DNA from 2 places in the Geminocystis sp. CENA526 genome. Region 2 is predicted to be linked to the other one. Evidence: predicted binding sites of a transcription regulator. Region 2 holds the regulator's gene; the other holds the start of a gene.
What was found. The regulator HrcA, encoded in region 2, represses chaperone genes, less so after heat shock. The targets are predictions, from matches to a motif close to TTAGCACTCNNANNNTNNGAGTGCTAA.
Positions count from the first base shown of each region.

Region 1: groL (chaperonin GroEL) is a predicted target of HrcA. The motif match lies at 1,204-1,230, and genes of this name have one in related genera.

Region 1 covers NZ_JBLZFY010000036.1:7,821-25,201, reverse strand. The annotation lists gene groL (chaperonin GroEL) at 1-1,163, opposite strand, end outside; gene ACN4EE_RS11515 (DNA methyltransferase) at 1,602-3,287, shown strand; gene ACN4EE_RS11510 (DNA methyltransferase) at 3,460-5,130, shown strand; gene ACN4EE_RS11505 (response regulator) at 5,299-6,462, opposite strand; gene ACN4EE_RS11500 (dihydrolipoyl dehydrogenase family protein) at 7,031-8,452, shown strand; gene ACN4EE_RS11495 (diguanylate cyclase domain-containing protein) at 8,427-14,078, opposite strand; gene polA (DNA polymerase I) at 14,480-17,314, shown strand.
Region 2 covers NZ_JBLZFY010000018.1:43,024-49,127, forward strand. The annotation lists gene ACN4EE_RS07520 (hypothetical protein) at 1-168, opposite strand, end outside; gene ACN4EE_RS07525 (ABC transporter substrate-binding protein) at 259-1,581, opposite strand; gene mreC (rod shape-determining protein MreC) at 1,631-2,407, opposite strand; gene hrcA (heat-inducible transcriptional repressor HrcA) at 2,581-3,675, shown strand; gene ACN4EE_RS07540 (ABC transporter ATP-binding protein) at 3,777-4,670, opposite strand; gene ACN4EE_RS07545 (BaiN/RdsA family NAD(P)/FAD-dependent oxidoreductase) at 4,857-6,095, opposite strand.

The sequences.
Region 1 (17,381 bases), on a different contig from region 2:
TTTAATTCGGTTTCCGTAGCCGCACCTACTTTGATAACTGCCACACCACCAGCTAATTTAGCGATACGCTCTTGTAATTTTTCTGCATCGTAGTCAGAGTCGGTTTCCGCTAATTGTTTGCGAATTTGAGCAACTCTTTTTTCTACATCGGCACTGTTGCCACCATCAGCCACGATCGTGGTATTATCTTTTTCGATCGTAATTTTACGAGCTTTACCTAACATATCGAGGGTAACGGTATCGAGACTTAAACCGATGTCTTCAGAAATAACTCGCCCTCCTGTTAAGACGGCAATATCTTCTAAAGCGGCTTTTCTGCGATCGCCAAAACTGGGAGCTTTGATGGCGGCTACATTTAAAACCCCTCTGGCTTTGTTAACTACTAAAGTCGCTAAGGCTTCACCGTCCACATCTTCAGCGATGATTAATAAAGGACGAGCAGAACGTGCTACATTTTCTAATACGGGTACTAAATCAACAATCGCACTAATTTTTTTATCGGTGACAAGGATAAGGGGATTTTCAAACTCGACAATTTGCTTTTCTTGATCCGTGATAAAGTAAGGGGATACATAACCTCGATCGATCTGCATACCTTCCACTACTTCTAATTCAGTAGCTAAAGATTTAGACTCCTCAACGGTGATAACACCATCTTTAGTGACTTTATCCATAGCTAAAGCAATCATTTCGCCGATTTCTTCATCATTTCCCGCAGAAACTGTGGCAACCTGACTAATAGCTTCACCTTCTACGGGTTGAGCAATTACCCCAATTTCCTTGATTAAGAAAGCCACAGCTTTGTCGATACCACGACGTAAAGCCACAGGATTTGCCCCTGCGGTAACGTTTTTTAAGCCTTCGTGAATCATAGCTTGAGCGATAACCGTAGCGGTGGTTGTACCGTCTCCTGCGATGTCTTTAGTTTTAGACGCAACTTCTCTGACTAATCTTGCCCCTGCATTTTGTAAAGGGCTTTCTAATTCGATTTCTTTAGCAACACTGACACCATCTTTGACGATTTCAGGCGCACCGAATTTTTTTTCTAATAGTACATTTCTACCTTTAGGTCCTAAAGTTACTTTAACAGCATTAGCCAAAGAGTTAACCCCTTGCTCTAAATGTCTTCTGGATTCTTCTTTAAATGATACGATCTTAGACATATATATTTTAATTTAAGATATTGATTCACCATATATAAATTTAGCACTCTTAGGCACTGAGTGCTAATACGGTTATCAGTACCTTTTCCATAGAAAATTATCAATGGTAAATCATAAACTATAGTTTTCTTTCAATTTATATCAACAATCGAAAATTAAGGGTTAAAAACCTTATTACAAATTAATTAACAATGTGATATACTTTGACATATTAGAAATCCTCAAAAATACAGGCAAGATGCCTGTTCTACGGTGATAAAATCATAATTTCTGGCAAGATGCCTGTTCTACGGTGATAAAATCATAATTTCTGTAGAAGTCTATTGTACAAAATAGTCAATTTTTGACATGATGAAAACCTATACCCTCACACAAACAAGAAATCAACTATTGCACGTTAGGATATTAAATGTTAGCTAAAATTAAAAAGATATTAAAATGATTAAAAAACTTTATTATGGAGATAATTTAGAGATATTAAGAAATCATATTGACGATGAAATTATTGATTTAATCTATCTCGATCCCCCCTTCAATTCTCAAGTAAATTATAACGTTATTTTTAACAGTCCAAAAGGAGAAAAATCCACCGCACAAATTACCGCTTTTGAGGATACTTGGACATGGAACATTGAATCAGAAAGATGTATCCAAGATTTGAAACAAATAAGGGGAGATTTAGCCGAATTATTAGATTTATTAGTGCGAACTTTAGGGAAAAATTCCCTTTCAGCTTACTTAGCAATGATGGCAATTAGGTTAGTAGAATTACATCGAGTATTAAAGTCAACAGGTAGTTTATACCTTCATTGTGATCCCACCGCAAGTCATTATTTAAAGATGATTTTAGACATTATTTTTGAGCCTAAAAACTTTAGAAATGAGATAGTTTGGGAAAGGAGTAAAAATCGTTCTTCTATTAGTAGAAATCTTCGGAAAGCCCATGATATTATCTTATTCTATAGTAAGTCAGATAATTATATTTTTAACTTACAATATAAAGAATTATCAAAGGCATCTTTAGAAAATTATCGCTATGAAGATGAGAAAGGAAAATATCGTTTAGTACCGTTATTAGTGAGTGGTAAAAGAAATGGTGAAACAGGTAAAATTTGGCGAGAAATTAATCCTAATACTCAAGGAAAATCTGGAATGCACTGGGTAACAATACCTGATAAATTAGAAGAATACGATCGACAAAATTTGATTGTTTTTTCTAAAAATGGTATTCCTAATTTGAAATATTATTTAGAAGAAAATCAAGGAGTACCGTTAAATGATACTTGGATTGATATACCTTTAATTTCTTCCAATTCAAAAGAATCTTTAGGTTATCCTACCCAAAAACCACGACAATTATTAGAAAGAATTATCTCTATTAGTAGTAATGAAAATGACTTAATTTTAGACCCTTTTTGTGGTTGTGGTACAGCAGTTCATGCTTCTGAAAAATTAAATCGACAATGGATTGGTATTGACATTACTCACTTAGCAATTTCCCTCATTGAGAAACGTTTAAGGGATGCTTTTTCTGATAAATATTTAGATAATTCAGAAGACTTAATCAAGAAAAAAACAGACTTTTTTGAAGTAGAAGGAACTCCTAATAATTTAGAATCAGCTTTAGATTTATTTAACCGAGACGCTTATCAATTTCAATGGTGGGCAATTTCTCTTGTTAATGCACAACCCTATCAAGGAAAGAAAAAAAAAGGTGCTGATTCTGGTATCGATGGTATTATTTATTTTGATGATTTTGATAGTCAAAAAAGCGAATCTGTCATCAAAAAAATTATCGTGAGTGTTAAGGGCGGTAAAAATGTTAATGTATCAATGATACGGGATTTACGGGGTACGATCGAGGCAAATAAAGCAAGTATGGGATTTTTTATTACTCTCACTCCTCCCACAAAACCGATGATTCAAGAAGCATCAAAGGCGGGATTTTATCAAGCAGGAAATGGCAAACAATATCCAGTGATTCAAGTGTTTAGTATTGAAGGTTTAATTAGTGGAGAAGAAACGCCGAAATATTATGATTTAAGTTGGGGAAGAAGTACCTTTAAACAAGCCCAAAAAGAAGCATATACTAACGGTGAACAAATAGAAATTAATGGTATTTAAACTATATAAGTTCGATCGAATCCCATGATAATTTGTAGGGTGGGTCATGGAGAAAATCAGAGATAATAGACATAATATCATGGACAGACCCACCATTATTAGTCGAGCGAAAATTAATTAATTTATGTGGTATGATAAATAATATTTGTTAGGAAAATCAAGATAACATTTTATGATTAAAAAACTTTATTATGGAGATAATTTAGAGATATTAAGAAATCATATTGACGATGAAATTATTGATTTAATCTATCTCGATCCCCCCTTCAATTCTCAAGTAAATTATAACGTTATTTTTAACAGTCCAAAAGGAGAAAAATCCACCGCACAAATTACGGCTTTTGAAGATACTTGGACATGGAATATTGAATCAGAAAGATGTATCCAAGATTTGAAACAAATTAGAGGAGATTTAGCGGAATTATTAGATTTATTAGTGCGAACTTTAGGGAAAAATTCCCTTTCTGCCTACTTAGCGATGATGGCAATTAGGTTAGTAGAATTATATCGAGTTTTAAAGCCAACAGGTAGTTTATATCTTCATTGTGATCCTACCGCATCCCATTATTTAAAGATGATTTTAGACATTATTTTTGAGCCTAAAAACTTTAGAAATGAAATCTCTTGGAAACGATCGCAACCTAAAAGTCAGACAAAAAATAACTTTTCTAATTGTCGAGATGTTATTTTAAGATATACAAAAACAAATAACTTTACTTTTCATAAAATTTATGGTGAACATAATCAAGAATATTTAGATAAATTTTATCGTTATATTGACGAAAATGGGAGACGTTATCGCTTAGGTGATTTAACTAATCCTAACCCCGATCGACCTAATTTAACCTATGAATTTTTAGGAGTAAAACGGGTTTGGCGATGGACAAAAGAAAGAATGGAAAAAGCATATCAAGATGGTATTATTGTTCAAAGTAAAAAGGGTGCAGTACCTCGTTTAAAAAGATATTTAGATGAAATGCAAGGGCAACCCATAACCGATAATTGGGATGATATAGAACATTTGCACGGTTCACACAAAGAAAGGTTAGGTTATCCTACCCAAAAACCATTAAAATTACTAGAAAGAATTATCTCTATTAGTAGTAATGAAAATGACTTAATTTTAGACCCTTTTTGTGGTTGTGGTACAGCAGTTCATGCTTCTGAAAAATTAAATCGACAATGGATTGGTATTGACATTACTCACTTAGCAATTTCCCTCATTGAGAAACGTTTAAGGGATGCTTTTTCTGATAAATATTTAGATAATTCTGAAGACTTAATCAAGAAAAAAACTGACTTTTTTGAAGTAGAAGGAACTCCTAATAATTTAGACTCAGCAATAGATTTATTTAATCGAGACGCATATCAATTTCAATGGTGGGCGATTTCCCTTGTCAATGCACAACCCTATCAAGGAAAGAAGAAAAAAGGTGCTGATTCTGGTATCGATGGTATCATTTATTTCGATGATTTTGATAGTGAAAAAAGCGAATCTGTCATTAAAAAAATTATCGTGAGTGTTAAGGGGGGTAAAAATGTTAATGTCTCTATGATACGGGATTTACGGGGTACGATCGAGGCAAATAAAGCGAGTATGGGATTTTTTATTACCCTTACTCCACCGACAAAACCCATGATTCAAGAAGCATCAAAGGCGGGATTTTATCAAGCAGGAAATGGCAAACAATATCCAGTGATTCAAGTGTTTAGTATTGAAGGTTTAATTAGTGGAGAAGAAACGCCGAAATATTATGATTTAAGTTGGGGAAGAAGTACCTTTAAACAAGCCCAAAAAGAAGCATATACTAACGGTGAACAAATAGAAATTAATGGTATTTAAACTATATAAGTTCGATCGAGAACCCCTTGATAATTTGTAGGGTGGGTCATGGAAAAAAACCTGAGATAATGGAGATAATATCATGGACAAATCTACCATTTAAAAATAGTATTTCATGATTAAAAAACTTCATTATGAAGATAATTTCGAGAATTACAATCAACTTTCTTAAGAAAGATATTTTTTAATGAGGGAGAGTAAAACTTCTGCTTCGGGGGGTTTAGCAACAAAGTCTGTCGCACCAACTAATTTTGCCCTAGCTCGATCGATATTGGTATCTTGCCCTGTTAAAATAATAATGGGGGTTTTCTCAAACACGGGAGAATTGCGCAAAAACTGACAAACACTATAACCATTAGCATTAGGCATATTAATATCTAACAGAATTAATTGAGGTTGATGTTCAATCAGTTGAGCAAAACCGTGCATTGGTTCAGGTATCGCTAATATATCATAACCTTTAGGAGTCAAGATTTTTTTGATATTATGAGCTACCACTGGGCTATCATCAATACAAGCAATTAAAATCCCCTTTGTCTTAGATGTATTTTCCGTCACAGTTGACGGCGGTGAGGAGGATTTGGGAGGAGAAGTTACAGCAGGAGTTTTGACTTCCTGAGAATTAGGTGACTGTAAATCAGGTATCTCTTTAAACTTAACAATACCTTTACGAATATAAGGAATAAGTAAACGAATCAAGTCATTCACGGATTTTTTATTTTTCAAAGCTAAATCCCAAACGCTTAATTTTCCGCCTAACCCTGTTAGTAAAGGTAATGATTCCTTCGGGTTATCTATTTTCGATAATGGTGCTAAACTAGGACTTACTGCTTTTAAACCTTGAGTATCCCATTCACTGCGTAATTTACTGGCATTATCAATAATCAACGCTACTTCCTGATTAGATAAAGCTAATACCAACACTAAACCCGACTGAGTTTTTTCCTTATCATGCCACTCAAATTCTAAATTAACAGAACCAAGTAATTCAAACAAGACTTCTTCGGTTACGCAACGAATCATCTCTTTAACTTGACTCATGCCAATTTTTTTTAATCCTAATTCATGGTACAATAATTCAAATTCCCAGGGCTGATCGTTACTAAAAGAAATTGCAGTGAATTTTTCTTCTATTTTTGCCTTTAATAATCCTCTTTTCCAACGTCTTACCCTATGCTTTTTCATCACGGCATAAGCCAATTTTCCCGAAAAAAAATGTATTTCTGCTAAAACTTCCTTGTTTTTACACAATAAAACTCCGTTTTTAGTTTCTTTGGCGATCGTACTCAAAGTTTGTTCTAAGTGTGTCACTAAATCTGTTTTGACTAGCATAGTTTTTCCCTTCCAAAGAATTTAAGTTAAGACTGATTTTAAATCAAGTTTATTACTATTTCTGAATTTTCAAAAATAATTAAGTGTTTAACACAATCAATAATTCCCGTTTTAGCTAAAATTGGTATTGTTTTATACATTAATGTTCCCGTTGAAGAAAATTGGAAAAATTATCCCATCTTGAACAAAAAAAAACAACTTTTCTTAACAAAAATAAGCTATAACGCATCTAAAGTTTACTGATAAAGATAGGCAAAAGGTAACAGTTCATATTAGTCAATAGTTATCAGTATTTTTAACTATATTTTTAACTATATTTTTAACTATTAGAAAAAAATGTAAGTTAAATACATCCTAGCTTAAAACTTACTTTGAATTAAAGTTTATGCTCTTAATTAAATCATCTATTTTAATTTTAGGGTTAATATTCCCTGAGAAAACCAATTTATTAAATAACTTAACATTACCTTATCCTTTCCGATTTACACCACCGAAAATTTTATGTCGAACTCAGGTATTATTAACTAGAACAGCAACGAATCTGAATGCAAAAAAATATACTCTCACCATGAAAGAATATGACTTAGTTATTATCGGAGGCGGTTCAGGTGGTTTGGTTGTCGCTAGTGCGGCTGCACAATTAAAAGCCAAAGTTGCCTTAGTGGAAAAGCATCGTTTAGGTGGGGATTGCCTGTGGTATGGTTGTGTACCAAGTAAGTCTTTAATTCACGCCAGTAGAATTGCTTATCAAGTGCAAAATAGCCATCAGTTTGGTGTTTATAGTCAGGGTGTGGAGATAAAATTTGATCAAGTCATCAATCATGTTAATAGTGTAATCAGTTCGATCGAACCCCATGATTCCCCTGATAGATTTAGGAGATTAGGAGTTGAGGTTATTTTTGGCGATGGTAAGTTTATTGATGAAAATACCTTTGAGGTGGGGGAAAGACAGTTACAAGCCCGTAATTTTGTCATTTCTACGGGTTCAAGTCCTAAAATTCCTGATATTGAAGGGTTAAAAGAAGTGGGTTTTATTACCAATGAGCAGGTTTTTTCTTTAACGGAATTACCAAAATCCATGGTGATTATGGGAGGAGGTGCGATCGCCTGTGAGTTAGGACAAGCATTAAGGAGATTAGGTTCAGAAATCACCATTATAGCGAGTAGAAGTCAACTTTTGCCCAAAGAAGACCCAGAAGCATCTCAAATCATTGAAAATCAGTTTCAAGAGGAAGGTATAAGAATAATTAAGTCTGCTAAAGCCGAAAAAGTGGAATTGATAGACGGTAAAAAAGTTGTGAGCGTAGGGGAAGAAAAGTTGATTGTTGACGAAATTTTAGTCTCGATTGGACGTACTCCTAATATTCAATCCCTTGATTTAGAAAAGGCAAATGTTGACTATAATCCACAAGGAATTAAGGTTAATCAAAAACTGCAAACTACCAATAAAAAAATCTATGGTTGCGGTGATGTTATCGGCGGTTATCAATTCACCCATGTCGCAGGATATGAAGCCACGATCGTACTGCAAAATGCTCTTTTTTTCCCTAGCAAAAAAGCTGATTATCGAGTCATTCCCTATAGTATTTTTACTTCTCCAGAATTGGCTAGAGTTGGCTTAAATGAACCTCAAGCAACAGATATTTATGGTGATAATATAGTTATTTTAAAACAAGATATTAAAGGGGTCGATCGAAATCAAACGGAAGGAAAGATTAAAGGATTTGCCAAAATTATAACTACTTTAAAAGGGGATATTTTAGGAGCGACTATTGTGGGAGAATCCGCAGGAGAATTAATTCATGAAATAGTTTTAGCCATGACAAATAATCTTAAGGTAAGTAGTTTAACAGGGATTCATATTTACCCAACTTTAAGCGAAATTAATAGCAAAACAGGGTTACTTTTTACTAAACAAAAATACGCTAAAAATCAGACTTTACAAAACTTGTTAAACACATTTTTTAGCCTACGCCGTTGGTTAGGTTAAATATAGTAACTTGATTTCTCCCTCTCTGTTTCGATAAATATAAGGCTCGATCGCATTGATTAATTAATTGACAAGGGGTAAGATCAAAATCAGGTGTCATAGTGCTAATCCCTAAACTTAAAGTTACATAAGGACATACGTTCGATCGAACATGGGGTATTTGTAAATTCAAGATAGCCAGACGCATCTCTTCAGCAATAATTAATGCACCTTCGGCATCTGTATTCGGTAAAACAACCACAAATTCCTCTCCCCCATATCTAGCCACTAAATCACTACTACGTTTCGGTATTTTATCTATATTTTGGGCAACGGTAATTAAACACTCATCCCCTTTTTGATGCTGATAGTAGTCATTATAGAGCTTAAAATAATCAATATCCATGAGAATTAAGGCTAAACTTTGTTTCTCTCTTAAGTGTCTTTGCCATTCAATGGCTAAATAATTATCAAAACGACGACGATTCGCTATCTGGGTTAAACCATCTAAATTGGCTAATTTCGATAACTCTTGGTTAAGTTTTTGTAACTCTAAGGTTCGATCGTTTACCTGTTGTTCTAAAATGCGATTATATTCGGATAAGAATTTTTCCGCTTCTTTTCTTTGAGTAATATCTTGAAACGCTGCCATGGCATATTGTACGTTACCAAAACTATCATAAATAGGTGTTCCCCATGCTTCAACAGGAATTACTCGATCGAGTTGATGAATTTCGATGTCTTCGCAGGTGGATATTTGCCCTTTTAAGGCTTTAATAATGGGTAATTGATCATTAGGATAGATATTATTCGTACCTGCGATATAATTTTGATAGACTTCCGAAATATTATCTGAAGTTACATTTGGAACAACTCCTTTACCTAAAAGGATTTTACCTTGTTGATTAGCATAATATGGGCTTCCTTTTGCGTCTAAAATGGCTACCCCTACGGGTATCGCTTCTAAAAATTGTTGTAATTGTTCTTCTTTTTCCTTAACTTGGCTGTATAATTGAGCATTGCGAATGGCAATCACTGCCTGTTGGGAAAGTAGGGTTAATAATTCAATTCTATCCACAGTAAACGCACCACTGATTAAATTATTCTCTAAATAAACCACCCCCACTAATTTATCTTGATTGATTAATGGATAACAAAGGAGAGAAAGGGGTTGATAGGTTTTGATATAGTTATCTTGAGTGAAATTATTGTAAAAATGAGCATGGGTTGTTTTATCACCTCGATCGAATAAAATAGTTTCTTTAGTACGCGCCGTATAATAAACAATTGACTCTGGTAAAATTTCCTCTATAGGTTTTTCTTGAGAAATAGTTACCGTGTCGTTATCACCATAAACAGAAACCACAAAATCACCGATGTCACCTTTTGCCGTAGGTTGATGCAATAATAAACAACCCTTAGTACCTCCTGCGTTTTCTAGTAAAATTTTCATGAGAGTTTGTAGGAGATTTTCTAAAATAATTTCCTTCGTTATCGCTTGAGAGGCTTTCATCACGGTTTTTAAGTCAAAAATTGCTGTGGCATTGATATTTCTATCGGTGTGAGAAATAATCGTTGGTATAGAAGAAACTCCCTTAGATACCACCTTAAATAATTGTGGATATTTTTCTTCTAAATCTTGTACCTTTGCTTTTGCCCCCCAAAGACTATAATCATAGTGGGATTCTTTAAGATAAAAATGTCCTAGTTTTTCTTTGCCCCACTGAAGATAAAATTGGGCGTATAATTCTTTAATAAGGGCTAATTCTTTGAAATATTGATTTTTTTTAGCAACTTCTATCGCTGACTCATAAAATTCTATCGCCTTGCCTTTATTCCCTAAAACTCTTTCTTTTTCCGCCTCAATTAAATCGTATTTATGTTGATGATTCATCGGAGCAGTTTTTGCCCATTGCGCTACGATACTTTGATGATAAATAATTTTTTCCCATATCTTTTCTTGGGTGATAACTTCTCCTCTGATGATAAGTGAAAATGATGTTTCCCTTGATGTCGATGTTTTTTCTGTCAAGGAAGGATATAAAGCTAAATAAGTTAAAGCGGAATAAAAATGATAAACGGGAAAAAAGATAAGGGAAGACACCCCTTCTAAATAAGACTCCCCTTCTGTAAGGTAATCTAAAGCTGAATTATAATTATGAAAAGAGTAAGCTAAGATAATTTTATAAGTATAGGCTTGAGCTAATGCCGTTAATTCCTGTTGTTGACGATGGTAGGGAAACATTTTCATTTCATCGTAGAAATTCCCCCTTAAATAATGAGGTTGTAGTTTTTTCTCTTGTAAATTTATAATTGTTTCCTGCAATATATCAATATAAACCTTAGCAGAATCTTGCTTTAATTCCATTAAAAGACTGTAATGGTTATTTATCTCCCCTTGTAAATAATCTAACTCAACACCTCCAAAAAAGAGAGTAAAACCATAGGCGAGGATAGTGTAACCCCAAGTTAAAAAGTCTCCTGCGTCTAAACAAATTTTAATCGTTTTTTGATAAAGAGGAAAAGTTGCCCTCATGGCTTCTTTGCGAGGTTGAATACAAGTAGCGAAAATTTGCCCAATCAACCCCTTATACTGATATTCTGGATAATTTTCTGTCAACTCTAAAGCTAACTCACCGAAACTATAACCCTTTTCTACCTCCCCAAAAAAAGTACATAACACCATGCCATAAATGGCATAACCAACCCCTGAAACAGCGCTATTACCATACTCTAAAGAAAGACTAACCATCATTCCCCCCAAAAATGGCAATAATTCAGGCATTCCTTGAAAAATAGGGGAATATAAACGCCAAAATATCTCCATTATCGCCTTAGCTTTTTTATTCTCCATCGGCGGTAAGTTAATTAAATCCTCGATATTTTTTCCTGTTAGCGATGTTTCTAGTTTGGTAAAAATACATTGATTAAAGGTAGTTGGTAAATCAACCCCTAACTCTTGTAAGGCTTGTCTGCCAATGTCGATGGCGGATAATAAATTACTCTGGGAAGTCTCTACCGCTATCAAAATTTTATAGACTCTCACCTTATCTAAAATGGAAGTGGCGTTAATTAAGACACTATCGGCTTTTTGTCTCATCTCCTCCATATCGCCGTTTAAGTAGGCAACCTCTACCATAGTGGCATAAAGATTTAAGGTTAAATCGTATTGATTTTGCCAACAATTATCCCTTAATAATTCCATGGCGATGATCAAATAAATTTTTGCTACACTATAGGCGATGTTATTTTTAGCTTTTATTCCCCCCATTAAATTTAAGTAGGCTAATCTTTCTTGTCGGTTGCCATCGGTGATTAATTCTCTAGCTTTATTCAAATGTTCTAAAATATCAAATATCTTATTTTCTAATTCATTTTCTCTGGTATTTTCTAATAGTAATAAACCTATTTTGAGATGAATTTTTGCTTTTTCTTCTTCTGACATTAGGCTATAAAATGCTTGTTGAATGCGATCATGTTTAAATTGATACTTTTCAATGACTAAATTTTCATCTAAAGCCGTCAAAGGGAGAATTAAACCAGCATTAATAGCGGTAATTAAATCAGGGAAAATATGAGTAGGTAATGTATCTTTAATTAGACTTAAACTAGAGAGAGTAAAATTAGTACCTAAACAAGCAGAATATTTTAAATTGCATTGGGTAGAACAAGGTAATAAATTTATTTCATTAATCATTAATGCTACCACATTATCGGTGATATTTTGGTTAATAATTTTCTGAATTTTCCATTGCCATTGACGTTTTTTATAATTAAAGTAAATAAGTTTCTTTTGATATAGATTGACTAAAAATTGTTTAACAAAAAAAGGATTCCCTAATGTTTTCTCATAAACTAATTGGGCTAAATCTTTAATCTCAATAACTGGGCGTTTTAGGGTATCTGACATCAAATCATAAACATTTTCTAAGGTTAAGTTACCTAAACTAATCTGATTAAATACTTGCTGATTATCTTGAAAATAATTAAATAATTGATTGAGGGGATGATTGTCTTTAATTTCTTGATTTCGATATGCACCAATGAGGAAAAAATATTTAAGCCCTCGATTATTAACTAATAGTTTAATTAACTCAAAAGTGGCTACATCTGCCCATTGTAAATCATCTAAAAATAATACCAAAGGATGTTCTTTTGAGCAACAACAGTTAATGAATTTTTGAAATAGTAATTTAAAACGATTTTCTGATTCTTTTATCCCAACTTCTACTGCGGGTAATTGTTTACCAATTATTAATTCTAATTCGGGAATAACATCAATAATAACTTGTCCATTTGTTCCCAATGCTTCTAATATTTTACCCCTTAACTGTTCCAAATAGTCTTTTTTTTCGGTTAAAAATTGCTTTAATAATTGTCTTAAAGCAGAGGCGATCGCACCATAGGGAATATTTTGTTGAAATTGCTCAAATTTACCAGTAATTAAATAACCTTTTTTTTCGGTAACAGATTGATAAATTTCTTGAACTAATACCGATTTTCCTGTACCAGAATAACCCTTAATAAAAATAATTTTACTATATTGTGAGGTGGGTTCGATCGATAACTTATTATCATCCTCACTATCATCAATAATACCCTTAACAAGCTCATTATTTGACTGTTTTAAAAAATCATCTTCCCTATTCCCTCTTCCCTTTTCCCCCCCTTTATCAATATCTTTTATTTCCTGCTCTAATATATAATTAAAATTATCTAAAAGTAACTTAATTTCTGCATCTCTACCGTATAATTTTTCGGAAATATTAAACTTATCAGAAATATCTTGACTAGCAATAGGAAAATAATCAATTTTATGAGTTAAAATAAACTGTTTTAAACAAGATTCTAAATCAGCTTTTAATGCCCATATACTTTGATAACGATCGTCGGGATTTTTAGCCATTAATTTCATGATAATATCAGAAATAGGCTGAGGAATTAAAGGATTAATTTGAGAAGGAGAAGGGGGATTTTTAGCTAAATGACAATAAATTAATTCTAAAGAATCTTCTGTTTCAAAAGGTAATTTTCCCGTAAATAATTCGTATAAAGTAACCCCTAAAGAATAAAAATCCGTGCGATAATCTAGGCTAAGATTAAGCCTTCCCGTTTGTTCGGGGGACATATATGCTAAAGTACCCTCTAAAATATGAGGCTCTTTTAAAAGAGGATTTTCTTTAGTTAAACGAGTAGCAATTCCTAAGTCAATTATTTTTAATTTTTCGGTTTTGTAGTTAAAAACAATATTCTGAGAATTAATATCTTTATGAATAATATTAGCGGTGTGAAGTTGTGCTAAGGCATTAACAATTTTAATGGCAATTTTGAGAGATTCAAGACAAGAAAAAACGGAATGATTTTGTAAAATACTTAAAGATTCTCCCCCAAAATCTTCTAAAATCATCATCAATCTATCATCGTATTCTTGTAAAGCATAAGCCTTAATGATGCCATCTAAATTGAGGGATTTTGTTAACTCATATTCTTGTTTATAGCGAATTAATGAATCAGAGGAGGGATAATTTTTCTTTAAGACTTTTAAAATTATCTTTTGATGATTAGACAAACAAATCCCACGATAAACCTTCGAGTTTATATTCTCGTAAATTTGCTCAATAATGTCATAATCCGATAAAGTAATCATAATGAATAATCAGGTAGCCATCAGGTAGCAGGTTTGAGATTTTATTTTTATTATAAGACAGGGATTAAGACAAGAGGCATTTAATCTACATTTATTAACAATGAATAATGAATAATGAATAATGAATAATGAATAGGGAATAGGGAATAGGGAATAGTGAATAGGGAATAGTGAATAGGGAATAGGGAATAGGGAATAGGGAATAGGGAATAGTGAATAGGGAATAGTGAAGAAGAGAGAAGGGGAAGAGGGGGAGGGGGAGGAAATAATTATAGTTTTCTGATGGGGTTGGGTTTAATATATTAAACCCCTACATTTTTAATTCCTCATTCGTCATTCCTTATTTCTCATTCTTAATTCTTAATTCTCAATTTCTTATTACTTTAACAAAGACGAATTAAATGACAAAACCTTTATTTCTGATCATCGATGGACACTCTTTAGCTTATCGTTGTTATTATGCCTTAGCCAACACAAAAAAAGGTGCTTTAAAAACTTCAACGGGGATTCCTACTAGCGTTTGTTTTGGTTTTCTCAATACTCTCTTACAAATTATCAGCGAATATCAACCTCATAGTTTAGCAGTTGCCTTCGACTTGAGAGAAGCCACTTTTCGCCATAATGCTGATGCTAATTATAAAGCCGATCGAGCCATCCCCCCTTCAGATTTTATTCAGGATTTGAATAATTTGCAGGAATTACTCAGGGCGTTAAATATTACTATGGTGACAGCGTCTGGTTATGAAGCTGATGACGTGATTGGCACATTAACAACTTTAGCAGTTGCCCAAGAATACCAAGTAAAAATTTTAACAGGCGATCGAGACTTATTTCAACTGGTGAATAATGAGAAAGAAATAACAGTTTTATACATGGAAAAAAGTTTAGGTAAATACGCAATTTATAATGATGAAGCGGTGTTTACTAAGATGAAAGTTAAACCCTCGCAAATTGTCGATTATAAAGCCTTATGCGGAGACAAATCCGATAGTATTCCGGGAGTGTTAGGCATAGGAGAAAAAATAGCGAGTAATTTATTAAGTGAGTACGATAATTTAACGAATATCTATAACAATTTAGATAATATCAAACCAGCAGTAAAAAATAGGTTAATCAAAGGAGAAAAAGAGGCTAATCATTCTCAGTTTTTAGCTCAAATTATTACTGACATTAAATTAAACTTATCCTTAGATAGTTGTCAATTAAGAGGTTTTGATAATCAACAAATTATTCCCTTACTGCAACACTTAGAGTTAAATAGTTTCGTCAAACAAATTAATACTATTCAACAAAAATTAGGCGGAAATTTCTTAACCGTAGCTGAAGAAAATTTAACCCCAGAAGATAGTCAATTATCTTTATTTAGTCAACCTTCTCCTCCTCAAGATTCGTCACAAATTAGGGATACTTTTATTGTTGATACCCTTGACAAATTAACACAATTAGCCACTATTATTACACAACATTCTTTGACGGCATGGGATACAGAAACCGATGGTTTAGATACTCAAGAAGCTAACTTAATTGGTATTGGTTGTTGTTGGGGTAACGTTTGGGAAAAAGTAGCTTATATTCCTGTCAAACATTCCCAAGGGCAACAGTTAACTCTCTCGGAAATTAAGACAATTTTACAGCCTATTTTAGAAGATAAACAATACCCTAAAACCTTCCATAATGTGAAGTTCGATCGACTAATTTTAGCCCATCATGGTATTAATATTCAAGGGGTTATTTTTGACACCATGTTAGCTAGTTATGTTTTACAACCCGAAGATAGTCACAAGTTAAGCAATTTATCTCGTAAATATTTATCGGATATTATCGCCTTAGACTATGAAGATTTAAACCTCGACAAAAAGCAAAATATAGGAGATTTAGCTATCGAAAAAGTCGCCGAATATTGTGGCTTAGATGTATTAGCAACTTTTAAGTTAACTCAAATTTTACAAGAAAAACTAGAGGATTTACCCTCCTTAAAACCAGTCTTTGATATTGAGTTAAAGTTAGAGCCTATTTTAGCAAACATGGAAACTTTAGGAGTAATGATCGATCGAGACTATTTAAGTATATTATCTCAAGAAATTAACCAAGAATTGCAGATTATTGAAGAAAAAGCCTATCAAGAAGTAGGTAACTTTAACCTTGCCTCCCCAAAACAATTAAGTGAGTTATTATTTGAAGAATTAGGCTTAGATAAACGCAAATCCACCAAAACAAAAACAGGCTATTCTACTAATCAAGCCGTCTTAGAAAAACTGAAAGGAGATCATCCTATTATCGATTATATTTTAAGTCATAGAACCTTAGCAAAATTAAAATCAACTTATGTGGATACCTTACCAACTTTAGCTAATCCAAAAACTAATAGAGTCCACACTAATTATAATCAAATGGTAACGGCAACGGGGAGGCTTTCTTCCTCTAATCCCAACTTACAAAATATCCCCATTCGCACAGCATTTTCTCGACAAATCAGAAAGTGTTTTATTCCTCAAAAAAACTGTAAATTTTTAAGTGCTGATTACTCTCAAATCGAGTTGAGAATTTTAGCTCATTTAAGCGAAGAAGAAATCTTAATATCCGCTTACCAAAATCAACAAGATATTCACGCCGTCACCGCTAAATTATTACTAGATAAAGAAGACATTACTTCCGAAGAAAGAAACTTAGGTAAAACCATTAATTTTGGCGTTATTTATGGCATGGGTGCACAAAAATTTGCAAGAGAAACAGGAGTAACCACCACTGAAGCCCAAAATTTTATCAATATTTATCGAGAAAAATATCCTAAAGTTTTCCACTATTTAGAAACCATGAAAAAAGAGGCTTTAGTTAATGGTTATGTTACTACTATTTTAGGTAGAAGACGTTATTTTAATTTTGACGATCGAGCCTTGCAAAATTTAAGGGGAAAAGATATAAAGGAGGTAGAATTATCCCATTTAAAACTCAATAATTATACCGCACAACTATTAAGAGCTGCCGCTAATGCACCAATTCAAGGCTCAAGTGCAGATATTATTAAACTGGCGATGATAGAGTTAGATGGAATTTTAGCCCATTATCAGGGCAATTTATTATTACAAGTACATGATGAATTAGTTTTTGAATTGCCTTTAGAAGAAATAGACGAATTAACGACTAAAATTAAAGAGACAATGGAAAATATTATCCCTTTAAAAGTACCTTTAATTGTCGATATTCACACTGGAGATAATTGGATGGAAGCCAAGTAATACCTGAGTTTGACGTAAAATGAGAAAGATAAGAGGGATTTTTCTGAGAGGTAAAATTGCATTTAGC
Region 2 (6,104 bases):
AGTCGCAAAATCCGTAGCTAGTTTTGACAATTCTTTCACATCCAAATTTATGGATTTACAACCTTTACGAAATTGAAGACAAGAGATAAAATTAGCTACTTCAATTAATTGCTCATAAGAAAGTTGATCAATTTGTTGTTTAACAGTTTCGTTTGTTATAGTATTCATATTACACCAGTCTTTGTACTCCCCAGTCTTAAACAAAGGGGAGAAACTTATTTGAAATTTCTCACCAATGATTTAGTATTGCTATAAAGTTTAAAGATTATTCCATTGATTAGCAGCATCTTGAACAGCTTGTTCAACGGTTTTCTCTTTTAACATAGCACTTTGCAGATTTTCGTGGATAATTTTCTTCAATTCATTGATATTTTTCACAGGAGGAATTAGTACTTCTGCATCTTCTAACTGTACCGCACTAATTCTTCGTGCTTCCGTGAGAATATCTTGATTGGGATCGTTCTCTAAGTTACTAATATACTGCTCGATCGAACTATTATGGGAAGGTAAGACATTCGCCTCTTGAGTGAATTTGAGTTGATTTTCCCCGTTAGTAACAAAAAGGGCATAATTAACAGCACCATCAATATTTTTGCTATCTTTAGGGATAACTAAATTCATCACCGAGACATTTTTCTTTTTGGTATCTCCCGTAACTTGAGGGGCGACTCCCGACACCTCGTAAACCGTAGGGGCATTATTAGCGATGGTTTTCAAAAATTCTGCACCAGTGCCAACTAAACCCAATTCTCCTGCTTGGTATAATTCTATGGCGTGACGATGCCCTTGAGTCATTACTTCAGGAGGCAATAAACCTTTTTGGTATAAATCCGCCCAATAAGTAAAGGCTTTGATACCTTCGGGGGTGTTAAATCCAGCTTTACCTTGATCATCTAGCAGAGTTACCCCCATTTTGACAAGGGATTGTAATATTTCGTTAGAATCAGTCGTTACCAACGGAATGAAAAAGGCATATTTGCCAGTGGTATTTTTAATTTTTTCGGCGGCAATAGCTAAATCCTCATAGGTTTGAGGGGGGTTAGTAATTCCTGCTTTTTCAAACAAGTCTTTATTATAAACAGTGATAGTTGTTGTCAGATACCAAGGGATACCGAAAGTTGTGGTTTCGCACTGATTTTCAGCTTGACAGATTTCAATTTTATTCGCATCCCAAATTTTAGACAAGTATTCGCTTTTGACTTCGGGGGAGATTTTCTCATCAAGATTTAACCATGCGTTGCGACTGGCTAATTGAGAGGCAAAATCAGGATTAAGATTCACTACATCGGGCGCATTTTGGGCAGAAACTGCCGTTAAAATTTTGCTTTCCATAGCATTCCAAGGCACATCAACCCATTGTATTTTATTATCAGGATTTTCGCTTTCAAAGCGTTGATTTAAGTCGTTAAAATAAGGGGTAAATTGTGGCTGTAACTGCATTGTCCAAAATTCGATCGAACCCTCCGTATTCGCTTGGGGGGAGGCACAGCTAACTAAAATTGTTAACAATAAGCCAGAAAGAAACCAGATGATATAATTAACAGGATTTTTACGGTGTTTATAAATAGATAAAAAATTCATATTTTTTTAATAGACGTTGTTAAAAAATTTTTTTATGATGCGTACTAGCTTATTCATTATTTCTGATTAAAGGGGGTTTTTCGGTTAAATCCACCACTACCCAGTCTAAAAAATCAATGGGCGCAGTAAACTCAATTTGTGCCTCTGGTGCTGGACTTTTGTTAAGATCGATCGAAATAACCTTACCAATAGGAATATCAGGTGGAAAAATGCTACTAATACTAGAAGTAGTCACCACATCCCCCTCCTTAACATCTGCAACTTTAGCATAAAACTCCATTAAACCAACAGCAGTGCCTTGCCCTTTAATAAAGCCTTGATAACCCTTCCTGACAATGGTTGCACCCACTCGACTGTTATAATCGCTAATCAATAATACTCGGCTAGTGTTAGGAGTAACTTCCATGATTCTCCCCACTAATCCTCCGACACTCATCACCACATGATTAGATTTAATGCCCTTATTACTTCCAGCATCAATGGTGATAATTTGCCACCAAGCATCGGCACTTCTGCCAATTACCCTCGCAGGAATCAATTCCCCTGAATATTTTTCTTGATACTGAATAATTTTTTGGAGATTCTCATTTTGTTTTTCTAAGGCAACGATTTTATTACTTAATTCCTGAATCGTACGTTGTTCATATAATGCCATTCGATCGATTTGAGGGTACAATAACCAAGAAGGAGAAAGACGGTATAAAGTCTCAGAAATCAACGCCCCCTGAGTATAATAAACCAACCATGCCATAGACAAACTAATTAGTCCGAAAACTAATTGACTGCCGTATTTTTGCCACCAACGATAAATGAATTTAAAAGCCATTTAGAATTTAGAATCTGGGAAATCTCAAATCAAGATAATCTAAGATATTATACTCAGTAAAGGAAGAAAAGATAATCAGGAGAAATTCTTAACTCGATCGTACCAGATTTAAGAAAAAACCTTTACAATCAAATCTAATTAATATACTTTTATCAAAAATAATATATTTCAAGATGACTGTTCACATATCACTCAATGAACGCCATCGCAAAATTTTACAGGCAACCGTAAAACATTATATTGCGACTGCCGAACCTGTTGGCTCAAAAACTTTAATCGACGAATATAATTTTAGTGTTAGTTCAGCTACAATTCGTAATGCGATGGGAAAATTAGAAAAAGCTGGTTTTCTCTATCAACCTTACACTTCTGCGGGTAGAATACCCTCTGATTCTGGTTATCGTATTTATGTAGATCAATTAATAGCACCTGAGAATACGGTTAAATCTTCTTTCGATCGAATTTTAAATCATAGCATCAAAACTGTTTCAGGACGTTATGAAATTTTATTTCAAAATATTACCAATATTTTAGCTGATTTAAGTGGTTGTATTGCCCTAATTACTTTACCGCAAATTGCTAGTAATATCCTGTATCATTTACAACTTTTAAGATTAACTAATGATCAAATTATGTTAGTTATGGTAGTTGACAACTATCAAACAGAATCCATTTTATTAGACAGCAAACAGTTAAAAATACCCCATGATGATAACTCTCTGGAAATGCTCGATCGAGAATTAGAAATATTATCAAACTTTTTAAACCATAAATTAAAGGGAAAATCTTTAACCGAAATTAGTATTTTAGATTGGGGAGAATTAAGTAACGAATTTTTAATTTATGCAGATTTTATTAATACTTTACTAAGCAAAATTAAAGATAATTATAGGTTATCAAATAATACTAATATTTTAACTCAAGGGTTATCAAAATTAGTACAACAACCTGAATTTTCGCATATAGAACATATTAAAACCTTATTAAATTTGATTGAAAAAGAACAAGATCAGCTTTTACCCTTAGTTTTTAATACTCAAGAAAATAAAAATTCATGGCAAAAAGTTAAAATTACCATCGGTTCAGAAAATCCCTTAGAATCTATGCAGTTTTGTAGTTTAATCTCCGCCTATTATTATCAAGGAGAATACCCTGCTGGAAGTGTTGGTATTATAGGACCAACTCGCATGGCTTACGAACAGGCGATCGCACTGGTGGAAGCTACCGCCGATTATTTAACAACTCAACTGCAAAATGCTGAGTATTAATGATGATGGTAGGTAAAAGGCAAGACTTCTGGTAAAAAAGATTTTTGATTGGTTTGTAGTAACGGCTTTAGCCGTGTTTTTTCATTCTTTAACCTGCTACTCTAATTCATTTTTTGACATTGAAGATAGATATATTCTAAATTAATGGGTTTTTTGGTGATAGAAGTCAAGTTAACTCCTTCAAAACGTTTAATTATTTCTGCTAAATCTAAAATTTCTTCTGTTAAAAATGCTAATTCATCTTGATAATAAGCATAGTTAAAACCTTGTTTTTTTCCTAACTCAATGGCTTTTTCTTCTTCTTCTGTGGTGACAATAATTAACTCTTTAGCAGGAATTATTTGTTTTAATTGATTTAATGTGCCTTCTTGGACAATTTTACCATCTTTAATGATACCAATTCGATCGCACAGTTTTTCGGCTTCTTCCAAAAAATGAGTTGTTAATAAAATAGTAATTCCTTCCTTTTTTAACCTTAAGATTAACTGCCAAATTTCATAACGAGATTCAATATCTAAACCCGTTGTTGGTTCATCTAAAATTATCAGTTTTGGGTTATGAATTAAGGCTACTGCTATATTTAATCTTCTTTGCATTCCTCCGCTTAAAGTTGATACGATCGAATCTTTTTTATCGAATAAATTTACTGCTTTTAATTGTTCATAAATAGAGGCTTTTAATTGAGTACCTTTTAACCCATAAATTTTACCAAAAAAGTTTAAATTTTCTGCACAGGTAAGATGAGGATAAAGTAAATTTTCTTGGGGGGCGACTCCTAATAAATATTTAGATTTTTCATTCAATTTTTTACCATTAATTAATATTTCTCCTTCTTCATAATTTAACAATCCACAAATAAGATTAATAGTGGTGGTTTTTCCAGCACCATTTGCCCCTAATAAGCCATAAATTTCTCCTGTCTTAATCTCCAGATTTAGGTTATTTAAAACTTTTTTTCGATCGAAAAATTTAGTTAAATTTGTAATAGTTAACATGAGTTAAATTTAGGAGTTGCTAAAAAAGTATTTTGATGAAGAGAGGGAAAAGGGAAAAGGGAAAAGGGAAGAGTGAATAAGTTACAAAAATAAAAGTTTTGAGGCTTTATAAGGGCATATAAATACAAAGTTATTTTAAATAAAATTCTGTAAAAATGCAAAACATTTAGTCTCTCGTTGTAAAAATTAACCCTCTAATTGATTAATTCCTATTCCTGCTAAATATCCAGTAGTCCAAGCATTTTGAAAGTTAAAACCTCCCGTTACTCCGTCAATATCTAAAATTTCTCCTGCAAAAAATAAATTCGGACAAATTTTACTCATCATTGTCTTAAAGTCCACCTCTTTTAAAGTCACTCCTCCACAAGTCACAAATTCTTCTTTAAACATTCCTTTTCCCTCAATTATATACTTACCTTTTGTCAGTTCGATCGAGAGGTTATCCATTTCTTTTTTAGTAAGATCAGCCCAAATTTTCTGATTATTAGTTAAACTATAGTTTACCAAACTTTGCCATAATCTTTTCGGTAAATTAAACTGAGAATAATTAATTACTTTTTGTTTAGAAATAGACAATTTAATTTCTTGTAACTTAGCTTTGATAGACTCTAAATTATATTCAGGAAGCCAATTAATAATTAAAGGTACATTATATTTATGATCATATAAAACTCTTGCTCCCCAAGCGGATAATTTTAACACAGCAGGAGCGCTTAAACCCCAATGAGTAATTAATAAAGCCCCTGATTGTTCGAGTTTTTTCTTGAGTTTAATATCTAGGTAAATATCCACATTATTAACACTAACTCCTGCTAAATCTTTGATTCTGACATCATTAATTTTAAAGGTAAATAAAGAAGGTATAGGCGATTGAATAGAATGCCCTAATTTTTTTGCCCATTGATAGCCTAAAGGATTACTTCCCGTAGCGATTAACAGGTATTTTGCGGTTAATATTTCTCCTGATTTTAGAGTAAGATTAAAACCTGATTCTGACTTATTTATATCTTTGACTGGAGTTTTAGTTAATATTTTTATCCCTAATTTTTGTGCATTTTTGACTAAACAATCAATAATCGTTTGAGAATCATCGCTGATAGGAAAAATTCTGCCATCCCCTTCGGTTTTAAGTTTAACTCCCCTACTTTCAAACCAGTTAATAGTATCTTGAGGTTGAAAACGAGCAAAAGCACCTCGCAATTCTTTGTTACCACGGGGATAATAATTAATTAATTCACTAGGATTAAAACAATGATGGGTGACGTTACACCTCCCTCCCCCAGAAATTTTTACTTTACCCAATACTTGAGGGGAGGCTTCTAAAATAGTAATACTTAAATTTTTATTTTGTATAGCTGTATTAATTGCACCAAAAAAACCTGCTGCGCCACCGCCGATAATGATTACATCTGAATAATGATTCATGGAATTATA